3 regions of the Streptomyces sp. NPDC088097 genome follow, and region 3 is predicted to be linked to each of the others. Evidence: predicted binding sites of a transcription regulator. Region 3 holds the regulator's gene; each other region holds the start of a gene.
What was found. Region 3 encodes HrcA, which represses chaperone genes, less so after heat shock. Its sites were predicted from a motif close to TTNGCACTCNGNNNNNCNGAGTGCNAA; they were not measured.
Positions count from the first base shown of each region.

Region 1: a site for HrcA is predicted at 1,950-1,976, ahead of groL (chaperonin GroEL). Genes of this name have one in related genera too.
Region 2: a site for HrcA is predicted at 3,013-3,039, ahead of groES (co-chaperone GroES). Genes of this name have one in related genera too.

Region 1 covers NZ_JBIUTJ010000001.1:1,175,008-1,180,741, forward strand. The annotation lists gene ACIOD1_RS05390 (helix-turn-helix domain-containing protein) at 1-46, shown strand, start outside; gene groL (chaperonin GroEL) at 132-1,754, opposite strand; gene ACIOD1_RS05400 (cold-shock protein) at 2,107-2,316, opposite strand; gene ACIOD1_RS05405 (MoaD/ThiS family protein) at 2,742-3,020, opposite strand; gene thrC (threonine synthase) at 3,067-4,365, opposite strand; SAM riboswitch class I at 4,359-4,518, opposite strand; gene ACIOD1_RS05415 (glucosyl-3-phosphoglycerate synthase) at 4,706-5,656, shown strand; gene ACIOD1_RS05420 (trehalose-6-phosphate synthase) at 5,702-5,734, shown strand, end outside.
Region 2 covers NZ_JBIUTJ010000001.1:819,067-824,800, forward strand. The annotation lists gene ACIOD1_RS03585 (ester cyclase) at 1-682, shown strand, start outside; gene groL (chaperonin GroEL) at 800-2,428, opposite strand; gene groES (co-chaperone GroES) at 2,561-2,869, opposite strand; gene ACIOD1_RS03600 (hypothetical protein) at 3,216-3,713, shown strand; gene ACIOD1_RS03605 (response regulator transcription factor) at 3,807-4,502, shown strand; gene ACIOD1_RS03610 (sensor histidine kinase) at 4,495-5,734, shown strand, end outside.
Region 3 covers NZ_JBIUTJ010000009.1:150,656-156,389, forward strand. The annotation lists gene ACIOD1_RS24250 (DUF3097 domain-containing protein) at 1-179, opposite strand, end outside; gene ACIOD1_RS24255 (MBL fold metallo-hydrolase) at 208-933, opposite strand; gene hrcA (heat-inducible transcriptional repressor HrcA) at 1,115-2,134, shown strand; gene dnaJ (molecular chaperone DnaJ) at 2,135-3,271, shown strand; gene ACIOD1_RS24270 (nitronate monooxygenase) at 3,509-4,600, shown strand; gene ACIOD1_RS24275 (16S rRNA (uracil(1498)-N(3))-methyltransferase) at 4,597-5,340, shown strand; gene ACIOD1_RS24280 (histidine triad nucleotide-binding protein) at 5,407-5,734, shown strand, end outside.

The DNA.
Region 1 (5,734 bases), on a different contig from region 3:
CGCGCACCACGAGGAGGTCGTCTTCGTGGCGCGGCCGGCCGCCTGAACCACCGTGCCCGCAAACGCCCGAGGGCGGCACCCCCGTCGGGGTGCCGCCCTCGTTCGAGAACAGCCGATCAGCCAGGGGCCGATCAGAAGTCCATGTCACCACCCGGCATGCCGCCGCCCGCGGGGGCACCGGCCTTCTCGGGCTTGTCGGCGATGACGGCCTCGGTCGTCAGGAACAGCGCGGCGATCGACGCGGCGTTCTGCAGCGCGGAGCGCGTGACCTTCGCCGGGTCGATGATGCCCTCGGCGATCATGTCGACGTACTCGCCGGTCGCGGCGTTCAGGCCGTGGCCGATCGGAAGGTTGCGCACCTTCTCGACGACGACGCCACCCTCCAGGCCACCGTTGACGGCGATCTGCTTGAGCGGGGCCTCCAGCGCGAGCTTGACGGCGTTGGCGCCGGTCGCCTCGTCACCCGTGAGGTCGAGCTTCTCGAAGACCGAGGAAGCCTGGAGCAGGGCCACGCCACCACCGGCGACGATGCCCTCTTCGACGGCCGCCTTCGCGTTGCGAACGGCGTCCTCGATGCGGTGCTTGCGCTCCTTGAGCTCCACCTCGGTCGCGGCGCCGGCCTTGATGACGGCCACGCCGCCGGCCAGCTTCGCGAGGCGCTCCTGGAGCTTCTCGCGGTCGTAGTCCGAGTCGGAGTTCTCGATCTCGGCGCGGATCTGGTTGACACGACCCTGGACCTGGTCGCTGTCACCGGAGCCGTCGACGATGGTCGTCTCGTCCTTGGTGATGACGACCTTGCGGGCGCGGCCCAGCAGGTCGAGACCGGCGTTCTCCAGCTTCAGGCCGACCTCCTCGGAGACGACGGTGCCGCCCGTGAGGATGGCGATGTCGCCGAGCATGGCCTTGCGACGGTCACCGAAGCCCGGAGCCTTGACGGCGACGGACTTGAAGGTGCCGCGGATCTTGTTGACGACCAGGGTCGACAGGGCCTCGCCCTCGACGTCCTCGGCGATGATCAGCAGCGGCTTGCCGGACTGCATGACCTTCTCCAGGAGCGGCAGCAGGTCCTTGACCGAGCCGATCTTGGAGTTGACGATCAGGATGTACGGGTCGTCGAGCGACGCCTCCATACGCTCCATGTCGGTGGCGAAGTACGCCGAGATGTAGCCCTTGTCGAAGCGCATGCCCTCGGTGAGCTCAAGCTCCAGGCCGAAGGTCTGCGACTCCTCGACCGTGATGACGCCTTCCTTGCCGACCTTGTCCATGGCCTCGGCGATGAGCTCGCCGATCTGGGTGTCGGCGGCGGAGATCGAGGCGGTGGAGGCGATCTGCTCCTTCGTCTCGACGTCCTTGGCCTGCGCCAGCAGGGCGGCGGAGACGGCCTCGACGGCCTTCTCGATACCGCGCTTGAGGGCCATCGGGTTGGCGCCGGCGGCCACGTTGCGCAGGCCCTCGCGCACGAGCGCCTGGGCCAGAACGGTGGCGGTGGTCGTACCGTCGCCGGCGACGTCGTCCGTCTTCTTGGCGACTTCCTTGACCAGCTCGGCGCCGATCTTCTCGTACGGGTCTTCGAGCTCGATCTCCTTGGCGATGGAGACGCCGTCGTTGGTGATCGTCGGCGCTCCCCACTTCTTCTCAAGGACGACGTTGCGACCCTTGGGGCCAAGGGTGACCTTGACGGCATCGGCGAGCTGGTTCATGCCCCGCTCGAGACCGCGCCGGGCCTCCTCGTTGAACGCAATGATCTTGGCCATCTGAAGTGGTCCTCCCAGGGGGTCCCTCCCATGTTGTAGCCATGGGGGAAGGGGTGGATTGCTCCGGACCGCGCCCGCGCCCGCGACGGACGGCCTGCGGATCCGTCGGTTTCCTTACCGGCGGATCCAGCGGGCCTCACCGACCCGGTCCTCGTCTTAGTAGCACTCTCACCTGGAGAGTGCTAACGCCAATGATTAGCACTCGACCCCCCCGAGTGCAAGCGGCTTCGGGCAACGCCGGGCCGGATTCCGGGCCGACACCCGGGCGCCGCACGCACGAGGGGCCCCCATCCCGTGTCCAGGATGTGGGCCCCTCGTGTGTCTCGGTCTCGTTGGTCGAACGCGCTGGTACTCAGCCGCCGGCCGCGAGCTTGACCATGTCCGCCTGCGGACCCTTCTGGCCCTGCGAGATCTCGAACTCGACCCGCTGACCTTCTTCAAGGGTGCGGTACCCGTCCATCTGGATGGCGCTGTAGTGGACGAACACATCCGCACCACCGTCGACCGCGATGAAGCCGTAGCCCTTCTCCGCGTTGAACCACTTGACGGTGCCCTGAGCCATGCCTAACTCCCCTATTACTGGCCCTTGCGCGGCTCCGCACTTCGCGGAACCGGGTCAGAACTTGCGCCGGAACGCCTCGACCGGGGCTGAATGTATCCGCACCGCTGCTGTCTGCAACAGGTCATTCCGACGAGAATTCCGGACACGCGGAAAGATTGAAATAGAGTGAAAATTTGCGGTATTCCAGGGCAACTCGGGCCCGGCAATCTTCGCCAATGCCCCATAGCGCGCCTACATGTTGACTCAATGTCAACCCTTCCGGGGCCCGCTCATATGCGGCGGGCAAGAACAGCGGAGGGGACTTCCCCAACCCTACCGCGCCCAATCAAGCAGAATTGCCCCCTCCGCTTATTAGCGGAGGGGGCAATTCAGGTGTGCCGGGGTTCGGCCGGATCCCGCGGGTCGCCGGCCGGATGCCGCAGGGGTCAGCAGCCGCCCGCGACGGCGGGAATGATCGAGACGCCGGCGCCGTCCGGGGTCGCCGTCTGCAGGCCGCCCTCGAAGCGCACGTCGTCGTCGTTGACGTACACGTTCACGAAGCGGCGCAGCTTGCCCTGGTCGTCCAGGACGCGCGCGGCGATGCCCGGGTGGCTCTTCTCCAGGGAGTCGATGACCTCGGCCAGGGTGGTGCCCTCGGCCGGGACCTCGGCGACGCCGCCGGTGTAGGTGCGCAGGATGGTGGGGATGCGGACGTTGACGCTCATGGCGCTACCGCCTTTCCGGAAGTCGGGAGGGTGATCGGGAGGGTGATCAGGCCAGGCCCGAGGCGCGGAAGGCGTCCAGGCTCGGTCGGATGGTGGCGGTCTGGCCACTGTCGTCGGCCACCGCCTCCAGGGTCTTGAGGCCGTCACCGGTGTTCAGGATCACCGTGGTCAGCGCCGGGTCCAGCTGCCCGTTCTCGACCAGCTTCTTCGTCACGCCGACGGTCACACCGCCCGCGGTCTCCGCGAAGATGCCCTCGGTCTGCGCCAGGATCTTGATCGCCTCGACGACCTGCTCGTCGTTGACGTCCTCGACGTAGCCGCCGGTGCGCCGCGCGATGTCCAGGACGTACGGGCCGTCGGCCGGGTTGCCGATCGCCAGGGACTTGGCGATGGTGTTCGGCTTCTGCGGGCGGACGACCTCGTGGCCGGCCTTGAAGGCGGTGGAGACCGGGGAGCAGCCCTCGGCCTGGGCGCCGAAGATCTTGTAGGGCTTGTCCTCGACCAGGCCGAGCTTGATCAGTTCCTGCAGACCCTTGTCGATCTTCGTCAGCTGGGAGCCGGACGCGATCGGGATGACGATCTGGTCGGGCAGCTGCCAGCCGAGCTGCTCGCAGATCTCGTACGCCAGGGTCTTGGAGCCCTCGCCGTAGTACGGGCGCAGGTTGACGTTGACGAAGCCCCAGCCCTCGCCCAGCGGGTCGCCGATGAGCTCCGAGCAGAAGCGGTTGACGTCGTCGTAGTTGCCCTCGATGCCGACCAGGTCGCCACCGTAGACACCGGCCATGACGACCTTGCCCTGCTCCAGGTCGTGCGGGATGAACACGCAGGAGCGGAAGCCGGCGCGGGCCGCCGCGGCGCCGACGGCGCCGGCCAGGTTGCCCGTGGAGGAGCAGGACAGGGTGGTGAAGCCGAAGGCGCGGGCGGCCTCGACGGCGATGGCCACGACGCGGTCCTTGAAGGAGTGCGTCGGGTTGCCGGAGTCGTCCTTGACGTACAGCTTGCCGGTGAAGCCCAGCTCCTTGGCCAGGTTGGCCGCGTCCACGAGCTTGGTGAAGCCGGGGTTCAGGCTGGGCTTGGAGGCCACGTCGGCGGGGACGGGCAGCAGCGGCGCGTAGCGCCAGATGTTGTTCGGGCCGGCTTCGATCGCCGCGCGCAGCGCCTCGGGGTCACCGGTGGGAAGGTCGTAGGACACTTCCAGCGGTCCGAAACACTCGGCGCACGCAAAGATGGGGCCGAGCTCGAAGCGGGTGCCGCACTCGCGACAGGAAAGACCGTTGGCGGGTCCGAGGTCAACAGAGGTGGGAACAGTCTGTGCAGCCATGATGGCGAGGCCCTTTCTCCTCATCTTCCCCATGGCGCACTTCGCCATGAGACGGAATTGGCACCTTCCCTAGTCGGGGACCTCGCGGGAGTGCGTCCGAAAAACGCATCGCGAGAACCGACTGGAGGGTTGCCGGGGCTTCAACGGGCCGTGTCCCTCTGCCCCTCTGGATGAGCGGTATGGCACCGGACACACGCGCTCTGTGGCGCGCCGGTGCGTTTGTGTGCGGGACCCCCCGGCATGCGGCGGGCCTTCGCGTTGTTCAAGACTGTAACCGAAGGGACGGGCGGTTGAGACAGACGTCCGAACCGCGAGATGGATCACATTTCCGTCCAAACCCTCTACGCCGCAGGGAGTGCTCAGAGTGCTGGATGAGGTGGAGCGCTGGCTGGCCGACCGCTCCTGGTCCGCCGCCGATCGACCGCTCGACCAGTTGCTCGACCGGAAACGGGCCACCGGGACGACGGTCAGCGTGGTGCTGCCCGCGCTCGACGAGGAGGCCACGGTCGGGCAGATCGTGGAGGTGATCCGGCGCGATCTGATCGAGGGCCCGCCCACCCCGCTCGTGGACGAGCTGGTCGTGATCGACTCGGGCTCCACGGACCGGACGGCGAAGGTCGCGGCCGAGGCCGGGGCCCGCGTGGTGCACCGCGACGAGATCCTCCCGAGGATCCCGGCGGTGCCCGGCAAGGGCGAGGTGCTGTGGCGCTCGCTGCTCGCCACCGACGGGGACGTGGTCTGCTTCGTGGACGCCGACCTGCGGGACTTCTCGGCCTCCTTCGTGTCCGGCATCGTCGGCCCGCTGCTGACCGATCCGCAGGTCCAGTTCGTCAAGGCCATGTACGACCGCCCGCTCGGCGACGCCCCGGGCCAGGGCGGCCGGGTCACCGAGCTGGTGGCCCGCCCGCTGCTCAACCTGCACTGGCCGCAGCTGGCCGGTTTCGTGCAGCCGCTGGGGGGCGAGTACGCCGTACGCCGTTCCCTGCTGGAGCGGCTGCCGTTCCCCGTCGGGTACGGGGTGGAGCTGGGCCTGCTGGTGGACGCGCTGCACACCGTCGGGCTGGACGCGCTGGCCCAGGTGGACGTCGGGGTCCGGCTGCACCGGCACCAGGACGGGCAGGCGCTGGGCCGGATGGCCGCCGCGATCTACCGCACGGCGCAGCTGCGGCTCTCGCGCGGGCACCTCGTACGGCCGGCGCTGACCCAGTTCGAGCGGGGGCCGGGCGGTTTCGTGCCGCGCACGTACGCCGTGGACACCGAGGAGCGACCGCCGATGGTCGACGTCAAGGAGTACGCGGGACGGCGGGTGGCGTGACGCGGTAGACGTTTGAGCCGGAACCTCCCGGGCTAGGTTCGCGGCATGGCTTCCCAGGTACTCGTCGCGGCCAACCGC
Region 2 (5,734 bases), on a different contig from region 3:
GAACACCCTCATCGACCGCTACGCGGAACAGACCAGTGGCAGGCGCACGGTCACCCACACCATGATCGGCCAGGACCGCGATGCGCGGACGCACTACGTGGACCTCGTCGAATTCCCCTCGTACGAGGAGGCCATGAGGAACTCTCACCTCCCGGAAACCGACCGGATGTTCCAGGAGATGGTGGCCCTCTGCGAGGGCATGCCGAAGTTCATGGACCTGGACGTGGTCCGGAACGAGTACCTCGACAAGCTCGTCGCGAACCGGGTCTTCCAGGAGATCGCCGTGCGGGGCGAGTTCGACGCCATCGACGAGTGCGTCGCGGCCGACTACATCACCCACGACATGATGGACACCGAGGGACGCGGCAACGGGCGCGACGGCATGCGGCGGACGATGGGCATGTGGCGCGACGCGTTCGACTTCTCGTTCGACGTCACGCGCCAGATCGCCGAGGGGGACTGCGTCACCACGCTGTGGGACTGGCGGGGCACCCACAAGGGGGCGTTCATGGGGATGGCTCCGACGGGCAAGACGGTCACCATGTCGGGCTGCACGACGTTCCGCATGGAGAACGGCCGGATCGCCGAGGACTGGTGGTACTACGACGCGCCGGGCCTGATGCGCCAGATGGGCATGACGGCGGACATGTCGGCGGGCACGGCGGGCACCATGCCCGGCTGAGTGGCGCCGGGCCCCGGACGCGGCGGCTCCGGGTACGCAAGAGGCCCTGGTCACCCCCGCTCGGCAGCGGTGACCAGGGCCCTCTCACGTCTCAGGCGTCAGCCCGGGCGGCCTGCCTCAGTGGCTGTGGCCGTGACCGTGGCCGTGACCGGCGTCGCCCTCGTCGTCGGCCGGCTTCTCGACGACCAGGGTCTCGGTCGTGAGCAGCAGGGAGGCGATGGAAGCGGCGTTCTCCAGCGCGGAACGGGTGACCTTGACCGGGTCGATGACGCCGGCCTTGACCAGGTCGCCGTACTCGCCGGTCGCGGCGTTGAAGCCCTGACCCTTTTCGAGCTCGGCCACCTTCGCGGTGATGACGTAGCCCTCAAGGCCCGCGTTCTCGGCGATCCAGCGCAGCGGCTCGACCGCGGCACGACGGACCACGGAGACGCCGGTGCCCTCGTCGCCGGTCAGGCCGAGGTTGCCCTCAAGGACCTTGACGGCGTGGACGAGCGCGGAGCCACCGCCGGAGACGATGCCCTCCTCGACCGCGGCGCGGGTGGCGGAGATGGCGTCCTCAAGGCGGTGCTTCTTCTCCTTGAGCTCCACCTCGGTGGCGGCGCCGACCTTGATGACGCAGACGCCACCGGCGAGCTTCGCCAGGCGCTCCTGCAGCTTCTCGCGGTCCCAGTCGGAGTCCGTGGACTCGATCTCGGCCTTGATCTGGTTGACGCGGCCCGCGACGTCGGCGGAGCTGCCGCCACCGTCGACGATGACCGTGTCGTCCTTGGTGATCGTGACGCGGCGGGCGGAGCCCAGTACGTCCAGACCGGCCTGGTCGAGCTTGAGGCCGACCTCTTCGGCGATGACGGTGGCACCGGTGAGGGTGGCCATGTCCTGGAGCATCGCCTTGCGACGGTCACCGAAGCCGGGTGCCTTGACGGCGACCGCGTTGAAGGTGCCGCGGATCTTGTTGACGACGAGGGTGGAGAGCGCCTCGCCCTCGATGTCCTCGGCGATGATCAGCAGCGGCTTGGAGGCGCCCGCCTGGATGACCTTTTCGAGCACCGGCAGGAGGTCCTGGATGGAGGAGATCTTGCCCTGGTTGATCAGGATGTACGGGTCGTCGAGGACGGCCTCCATACGCTCCTGGTCGGTCACCATGTACGGGGAGAGGTAGCCCTTGTCGAAGGCCATGCCCTCGGTGAACTCCAGCTCCAGGCCGAAGGTGTTGGACTCCTCGACGGTGATGACACCGTCCTTGCCGACCTTGTCCATCGCCTCGGCGATGAGCTCGCCGACCTGGGTGTCCTGCGCGGAGAGCGCGGCCACGGCGGCGATGTCGGACTTGTCCTCGATCGGACGGGCGGTCGCGAGGAGCTCCTCGGACACGGCCTTGACCGCGGCGTCGATCCCCTTCTTCAGGGAGGCCGGGGAGGCGCCGGCGGCGACGTTGCGCAGGCCCTCGCGGACCAGCGCCTGGGCCAGCACGGTGGCGGTGGTGGTGCCGTCGCCCGCGATGTCGTTGGTCTTGGTCGCCACCTCCTTCACGAGCTGCGCGCCCAGGTTCTCGTACGGGTCGTCCAGCTCGACCTCGCGGGCGATGGTGACACCGTCGTTGGTGATGGTGGGAGCGCCGAACTTCTTGTCGATGACGACGTTGCGGCCCTTGGGGCCGATCGTCACCTTGACCGTGTCGGCAAGCTTGTTGACGCCACGCTCAAGAGCGCGGCGGGCGTCCTCGTCGAACTTCAGAATCTTCGGCATGGGAGCGGTATGCCCTCTCGTTGCGATCCTCGGCCGCTCACCGCGACCGCCTTGAAACGAACTACGCCCCTCGCCGCCCGGCATCAGCAGGGTGACCAGGGGCGCAGTTCAAAGCAAAACTGGAGAAGCGAATTACTTCTCGACGATCGCGAGCACGTCGCGAGCCGAGAGGACGAGGTATTCCTCGCCGTTGTACTTCACTTCGGTGCCGCCGTACTTGGAGTACAGCACGACGTCGCCGACGGTGACGTCGAGCGGAAGACGGTTGCCGTCCTCGAACCGACCGGGACCGACCGCGAGGACGACGCCCTCCTGGGGCTTCTCCTTCGCGGTGTCCGGGATGACCAGGCCAGAGGCCGTGGTCTGCTCGGCGTCGAGCGGCTGGACCACAATGCGGTCCTCAAGCGGCTTGATGGCAACCTTGGAGCTGGTGGTCGTCACGATCCGACCTCCCCCTTCGGAGATCCGGGGCTAACTGTCTGGGGTGGCGACCAGGTCGATCCGTCGTCGCGGGTGCCGGACCTGCCTGTCGCTGCGTTGGCACTCACCAGTGGCGAGTGCCAGGTGCGACACTATTCCGGCGATTAGCACTCGGTCAAGCGGAGTGCCAACACGCGCCACGGATTCCTCCGATTCAGGCCGCCTGCAAACGCGCCCCACCCCTCCCATGGAGAGGCTGTTCCCAGCCATCCGACGGAGCCCGGCCGGCTGGCCGGAACAGTTCCTTCCGCAGGTCAGAGGAGAATTCCGGCGCCGACCGGGCGGCGCCGCGGTTATGGTTCGCGCCATGAGCACATCAACATCAGGGGTGGGCTGGGGCGCCGCGATCCGCGGCCTCGGCGTCAGACGCGGCTACGGCACGGTCGTCGCCCTCGTCGGCACCTTCGTCGCCCTCTACTACTTCGTTCCCCAGCTGGTCACCCTGGCGACCGGCGCCAAGGGCTCCTTCACCGCCGAGCGGTGCACGCCCTACGAGTCCCGGCGCGGCTCCGACGGCTTCAAGTGCAGCGGGTCCTTCGCCGCCGCCGACGGCTCCTTCGAGATCGCGCACCTCTCCGTGCCCACCATCCTCGACGAGGTCCCGACCGGGCCCGTGGAGGTGGCCACCGACGGGCCCGGCGCCACCGAGGCCTTCGTCACCGACACCACGTCGCTGCTGATCCCCGGGCTCACCGCCCTGGCCGTGATCGGCTTCGCCGCCTGGAACGTCACCAGCGTGGTCCGCACGGCCCGCGGGCCCGCCACCCCGGCCCCGGCCCCGGCCCCCGAGCCCTCGGCGGCCTGAGCCGCGGCGGCCCGTCGACGGCCTGAGGCGGGCGGCCCGTAGGCGGCCTGCACCCGGCGAAGGCCGCTCCGCCCGGTATGTGACGCTTGAGCCGTGCGCATCCTGGTGGTCGAAGACGAAGAGAGCCTGGCGGAGTCCCTCCGCCGGGGCCTGTCCGCCGACGGCCACCGGGTCGAGGTCGCCCACGACGGCCACCGCGGCCTCGAACTGGCCCTCACCGGCGGCCCGTACGACGTCGTCCTGCTGGACCTGATGCTGCCGGGCCTCGGTGGCGCCGAGATATGCGCCCGCCTGCGCGCCCACGGCGACCCCACCCCCGTCCTGGTGCTGACCGCCCGCGACGGGGAACGGGACGAGGCGGAGGGCCTCGACGCCGGCGCCGACGACTACCTCACCAAGCCCTTCTCCTTCGTGGTCCTCGGCGCCCGCCTGCGCGCCCTGGTCCGCCGCGCCGCCACCGCGTCCACCGAACCGGCCGAGCCCGCCGAACTGCGCGCCGGGGACCTCTTCCTCGACCCGCAGGACCGGCGCTGCCGCCGGGGTCCGCACGAGATCGAGCTGACCGCCCGCGAACTGGGCGTCCTCGCCTGCCTGATGGAACGCCCCGGCCGGGCCGTCGCCAAACAGGACATCCTGGACGAGGTCTGGGACGCCCCGCACGACATCGACCCCAACATCGTCGAGGTCTACGTCTCCTCCCTGCGCAAAAAGATCGACGCACCCTTCGGCCGCCGCTCCATCCTCACCGTCCACGGCACCGGCTACCGGATGGCCCCCGACGGTGGCTAGGACGTCCCGCTCCGTCGGCCTGCGCACCCGCGCCGCCGCCGCTGCCGCCCTCGCGATGGCCGCCGTCCTGGCCGCCGGCGGGCTGTGGCTGTACACCCTGCTGCGCGCCAACCTCCTCGACAACACCACCGGGCGCACCGAGTTGGCCGCCCGCAAGGTCGCCGCCCAGCTCGACGCCCGCACCCTTCCCTCCGGCGGCCGGCTGCCCGCGCCCGAGGGCGGGGTCGACCTGGTCCTCGTACGGGACGCGGCCGGGCGCACGGTCGCCGCCAGCGGCGGCCCGCAGGACGTCCCCGGGCCCGGCACGCTCGCGCCCGGCCCCGGCCAGGACTCCCGCTCGGTCGTCCTGCCGCCCGCCCGCCCCGACGGCGAGCGGCGCGTGGTCGTCGCCGTCGCCGCGCCCGGACCGCCCGGCGGCCACGATCCGCACACCGTCTACGCCATGACCGTGCTCGGCGACGTCGACGACGCCACCGCGGCCATCGCCGGCGGCCTGCTCGCCGGCGCGCCCCCGCTCATCGCCTTCGCGGCGGCCCTGGCCCGATGGGTCACCGGGCACGCGCTGCGCCCCGTCACCGCGATCCGCACCGAGCTGGCCGCCGTCACCGCCAGCCGGCTCGACCGGCGCGTCCCCGACCCGGGCGGCGCCGACGAGATCGCCCGGCTGGCCCGGACCGTCAACGACACCCTGGACCGACTGGAGCGCTCCGACGCCCGCCAGCGCCAGTTCACCGCCGACGCCTCGCACGAGCTGCGCAACCCCCTGGCCGCCGTCCGCTCCCGGCTGGAGGTCGCCCTGGCGATGGAGCGGCCCGACCGGGAGTCGGTGGCCGCCGCGCTGGCCGACACCGAGCGGCTCCAGCGGATCGCCGCCGACCTGCTGCTCCTGGCCCGGCTCGACGGCGGCCCCGAGCCGCGCCCCGCCGAACCCGTGGACCTCGCCCTGGTGGCCGCCGAGGACGCCGCCCGGCGGCCCGCCGCGCGGGCGGCGCTCCGACTGGACGCGTCCGCGCCCGTACCGGCGTACGGGGACCCCGCGCGCCTGGAGCGGGCCCTGGCCAACCTCGTGGACAACGCCCTGCGCCACGCCCGCTCCCGGGTCGGGGTCCGGGCGGTCGCCGAGGACGGCTGGGCGGTGCTGGAGGTGGCGGACGACGGCCCCGGAATCCCGCCGGCGGACCGGGACCGGATCTTCGAGCGCTTCGTACGCCTCGACGCGGACCGGGGCCGGG
Region 3 (5,734 bases):
AACACCCGCCGCTTGCCGAAGCGGTCCTCCAGGGTCACCGTGCCCGCCTCGCAGCCCACGACCGCCCCGCAGAAGTCGCCGCCCGCCACCTCGACCACCAGGTCGGGATCGGCCGGCACCTCGGGCACCGCCTTGGGGCGCTTCCACTGCGGGGTCAGGTCGGGTGAGTACTCGCGCATCCGGCCGACGATAGGAGAGCGGCCCCGCTCACGCCTCCGACACGCCGAACCGGGCCGCCAGTGTGGCGCGTTGCTCACGCACGAAGCCGGCGTCGACCACCGCTCCGTGACCCGGCACGTACAGGGCGTCCTCGCCGCCGAGCGACAGCAGGCGGTCGAGGGCGGCCGGCCAACGGCTCGACACCGCGTCGGAGCCGGCCTGAGGTTCCCCGGACTCCTCCACCAGGTCCCCGCAGAAGACCGTCTCCCGTTCGCCGGGCACGAAGACGGCGAGGTCGTGGCGGGTGTGCCCGGGCCCCACGTTCGCGAGGAGCACCTGCACCCCGCCCAGGTCCAGGGTCCACTCGCCCGAGACGGCGTGCCGCGGGAGCACCAGCCGCTCGACGGCCTCGGCCGCCTCGGCGGCGTCCACGCCCTGTGCGACGGAACTCTCCAGCAGGCCCGCGCGGTCCCCGTCGAGCTCCGATGCCAGCCCGACCGCCCCGTACACCTCGGCCCCGGGGAACGCCGAAGCCCCCAGGACGTGGTCGAAATGTCCGTGCGTGAATGCGATATGGGTCACGCTCCGGCCCGTCAGGGACTCCGCCTCGGCACGCAGCCGGGCCCCCTCCCGCACGTGTGCGCCGGGGTCGATCAGGAGCACCGAGTCGTCCCCGACCACAAGCCCCGCCGTGCAGTCCCAGACCGGAAGCCGGACGCGTCCGACCCTTCCGGTCAGCCGTTCCCACCCTGCCTCTTCCCAACCCGTCTCCATGGGGCGACGCTACCCTGGCGGGCCGCCCTTGCCCCCGGCGTACCACCCGGCCGTACACTGACCGGGGGTTCTCTGGCACTCGGACGGACAGAGTGCCAATGAAGCCCGCGGGCCGATCCGCAGGGGCCCGACAGACGACCGCCGTCCGACCACGACCGACCCGCATCCGGAGGTGTGCGCGATGCTCAGTGAACGCAGGCTCGAAGTGCTCCGCGCCATCGTCCAGGACTACGTCGGGACGGAGGAACCGGTCGGCTCCAAGGCCCTCACCGAACGCCACCGGCTCGGTGTCTCGCCCGCCACCGTCCGCAACGACATGGCCGTGCTGGAGGAGGAGGGCTACATCGCCCAACCCCACACCAGCGCCGGCCGGATCCCGACGGACAAGGGCTACCGGCTCTTCGTCGACAAGCTGGCGGGGGTCAAACCCCTGTCCACGCCCGAACGACGGGCCATCCAGAACTTCCTCGACGGGGCCGTGGACCTCGACGACGTCGTCGGCCGCACCGTACGGCTGCTCGCGCAGCTCACCCGGCAGGTCGCCGTCGTCCAGTACCCCTCGCTGACCCGCTCCACCGTCCGCCACGTCGAGCTGCTCTCCCTGGCCCCGGCCCGGCTGATGCTCGTGGTGATCACGGACACCGGACGGGTCGAGCAGCGTCTCGTCGACACCCAGGCGCCCTTCGGCGAGGTCTCCCTCGCCGACCTGCGGGCGCGGCTCAACGCACGGGTCGTCGGCCGTCGTTTCACCGACGTGCCGCAGCTCGTGCAGGACCTTCCCGAATCCTTCGAGGTCGAGGACGACCGGGCGACCGTCAAGGCCGTCCTCGCGACCCTCCTCGAAACGCTGGAGGAGGAGGCGGAGGAGCGGCTGGTGATCGGCGGCACCGCCAACCTCACCCGCTTCGGACACGATTTCCCCCTGACGATCAGGCCGGTGCTCGAAGCACTCGAGGAGCACGTCGTGCTCCTCAAGCTGCTGGGCGAGGCCGGAGAGTCGGGGATGGCCGTACGCATCGGTCATGAGAACGCCTACGAGGGACTCAACTCCACGTCTGTCGTCTCGGTCGGCTACGGTTCGGGCGGCGAAGCAGTCGCCAAACTCGGCGTGGTCGGACCGACCCGCATGGACTACCCCGGAACGATGGGAGCGGTACGCGCAGTGGCACGTTACGTCGGACAGATCCTGGCGGAGTCGTAAGTGGCCACGGACTACTACGCCGTACTCGGCGTGCGCCGCGACGCTTCCCAGGATGAGATCAAGAAGGCCTTCCGGAGGCTCGCCCGCGAGCTCCACCCGGACGTGAACCCCGATCCCAAGACGCAAGAGCGCTTCAAGGAGATCAACGCGGCCTACGAGGTCCTCTCGGACCCGCAGAAGAAGCAGGTCCACGACCTCGGCGGAGACCCGCTGTCCTCCTCGGGCGGTGGCGGCGCCGGCGGCTTCGGGGCGGGCGGCTTCGGCAACTTCTCCGACATCATGGACGCCTTCTTCGGCCAGAGTCAGCAGCGCGGACCGCGCTCGCGGACCCGCCGCGGCCAGGACGCCATGATCCGCCTCGACCTGGAACTGGACGAGGCGGCCTTCGGGACCACCAAGGACATCCAGGTCGACACGGCCGTCGTCTGCACCACCTGCTCCGGAGAGGGTGCCGCCCCCGGCACCTCCGCGCAGACGTGTGACATGTGCCGCGGTCGCGGTGAGGTCTCGCAGGTCACCCGGTCCTTCCTGGGCCAGGTCATGACCTCGCGGCCCTGCCCGCAGTGCCAGGGCTTCGGCACCGTGGTCCCGACCCCGTGCCCCGAGTGCGCGGGCGACGGCCGGGTCCGCTCCCGCCGCAGCCTGACGGTCAAGATCCCCGCCGGCGTCGAGAACGGCACCCGGATCCAGCTCGCGGGAGAGGGCGAGGTCGGCCCCGGCGGCGGCCCCGCCGGCGACCTCTACGTGGAGATCCACGAGCTGCCGCACTCGACCTTCCAGCGGCGCGGGGACGACCTGCACTGCACGGTCACCATCCCCATGACGGCGGCCTCCCTCGGCACCAAGTGCCCGCTGGAGACCCTCGACGGCCTGGAGGAGATCGACATCCGGCCCGGCACCCAGTCCGGCCAGGCGATCCCGCTGCACGGGCGCGGAGTCACCCACCTGCGCGGCGGAGGCCGCGGCGACCTCATCGTCCACGTCGAGGTCACCACGCCGAGCAAGCTCGACGCCCCGCAGGAGGAGCTGCTGCGCCAGCTCGCCAAGCTGCGCGGCGAGGAGCGCCCGACGGGCCAGTTCGCGCCGGGCCAGCAGGGCCTCTTCAGTCGCCTGAAGGACGCCTTCAACGGCCGCTGATCCGCCCGCGGACACCGCGAGCGAACCTGTGTGAAGCCCGGTCCGGGGTCGCCCCGGACCGGGCTTCGCGCATGCCCGGCGACCTCCGGAACCCGCCCCTGTTTCCGCCCCAAGTTCCGCCCCGAGTCCAGCCTCGAACCCGCCCCGGAACTTCCCTCACGACCGGAGGGAAGGGGACTATGCCAGGCGAATTGCCGCGATTCGGTCCCATGAGCGGGACATGGCACGATGCAGTCCATGTCCTCCGCACCGAACGGTCTCTTCCAGTACCCGATCGTGCAGGCTCCCATGGCGGGCGGCGGTTCGTGCCCGCCGCTGGCCGCCGCCGTGTGCGAGGCGGGTGGGCTGGGCTTCCTGGCCGGCGGCTACAAGACCGCCGACGGCATGTACCAGGAGATCAAGCAGACCCGCGGACTCACCCGCCGCCCCTTCGGCGTGAACCTCTTCATGCCGCAGACCGGCTACGTGGAACCCGCCGCCGTGGAGGCCTACCGGGGACAGCTCGCCGGGGAGGCCGGCTGGTACGAGGTCTCGCTCGCCGAGGAGGACATCATCGGCACCAGCGACGACGGGTACGACGCCAAGCTGGCGATCCTCCTGGAGGACCCCGTCAGAGTGGTCTCCTTCACCTTCGGCTGCCCCGGACCCGCCGTGTTCGACCGGCTGAGACAGGTCGGCACGTACACGATCGTCACGGTGACCTCGGTCGACGAGGCCCGCACCGCACAGCTCTCGGGCGCCGACGCCGTCTGCGTACAAGGCGTCGAGGCGGGCGGCCACCAGGGCACCCATCGGGACGACCCCGAGACCGACGGCACGGCGGGCGTCGGCCTGCTCGTACTGGTCGCGCAGGTGCGCGAGGCCGTCTCGCTGCCCATCGTCGCGGCCGGCGGCCTGATGCGCGGCGCGCAGATCGCGGCGCTGCTCGCGGCGGGAGCGGAGGCGGCCCAGCTCGGCACGGCCTTCCTCCCGTGTCCCGAGTCCGGCGCGCACCCGCTGCACAAGAAGGCGCTGACCGACCCGTTGTTCCCGCACACGGAACTCACCCGGGCCTTCTCGGGGCGTCCCGCGCGCGGACTCGTCAACCGGTTCATGCGCGAGCACGGACCGTACGCCCCCGCCGCCTACCCCCAGGTCCACCACCTGACCTCGGGCCTGCGCAAGGCGGCCGCGGCGGCCGGCGACCCGCAGGGCATGGCCCTGTGGGCCGGCCAGGGGCACCGGCTGGCGCGGGTCCTGCCCGCCGGGGAACTGGTGGAGGTGCTGGCGGCCGAACTGGCCCAGGCACAGAGCGCGTTGAAGGTGTTGCAGATGAGGAGAGCGTCATGACGGCCCCCGTGTTCGTGGTCGAAGAGGTCCCCGCGGGGCCCGAGTTCACACTGGACGGCTCCGAAGGCCGGCACGCGGTGTCGGTCAAGCGGCTCGCGCCCGGCGAGGCCGTCGTCCTCACCGACGGCCGGGGCGGCTGGGCCGAGGCCGTGGTCACGGCGACCGAGGGCAAGGACCGCCTGGCCCTCACCGTCTCCGCGACCGGGCGGGAGCCCGAGCCCGCCGTACGGATCACCGTCGTGCAGGCGCTGCCCAAGGGGGACCGGGGCGAGGTCGCCGTCGAGACGATGACGGAGACCGGCGTCGACGCCATCGTGCCCTGGCAGGCCTCCCGCTGCATCACCCAGTGGCGCGGCGAGCGCGGCGCCAAGGCGCTGGCCAAGTGGCGGGCCACCGCCCGGGAGTCGGGCAAGCAGTCGCGCCGGGTCAGCTTCCCGGAGGTGGCCGAGGCGCTCTCCACGAAGCAGGTGGCCGCGCTGCTGGCGGCGGCCGATCTGGCGATGGTGCTCCACGAGGACCGGGACGCCGCCTCGGAGGCCCTGGCGACGGCGAAGCTGCCGGAGGAGGGCTCCGTCGTCCTGGTCGTGGGCCCGGAGGGCGGGGTCTCGCCGGAGGAGCTGAAGGCCTTCGCGGAGGCCGGGGCCCACCCGTACCGGCTGGGGCGCTCGGTGCTGCGAACCTCGACGGCGGGCACGGCGGCGGCGGCGGTCCTCCTCGCCCGGACCGGGCGCTGGTCCTGACCCCGCCGGCCGCCCGGACGGGCGGTTACGATGCCCCGAACGATCAACGTCACGGGAGGCGCAGCAATGACCGGGGAACCGCAGTCGGACTGCCTGTTCTGCAAGATCGTCTCGGGAGCCATCCCGGCGACGGTGGTCCGCGAGACCGAAACGACCGTCGCCTTCCGGGACATCAACCCGCAGGCGCCGACGCACGTCCTCGTCATCCCCAAGGTCCACTACCCCGACGGGGCCTCGCTGGCCGTCGCCGAGCCGGGCATCGCCGCCGACGTCCTGCGCGAGGCGGGGCAGATCGCGGCCGACGAGAAGATCGAGGAGTACGGCTACCGGATCGTGTTCAACACGGGCGCCGGGGCGGGCCAGACCGTCTTCCACGCGCACGCGCACGTCCTCG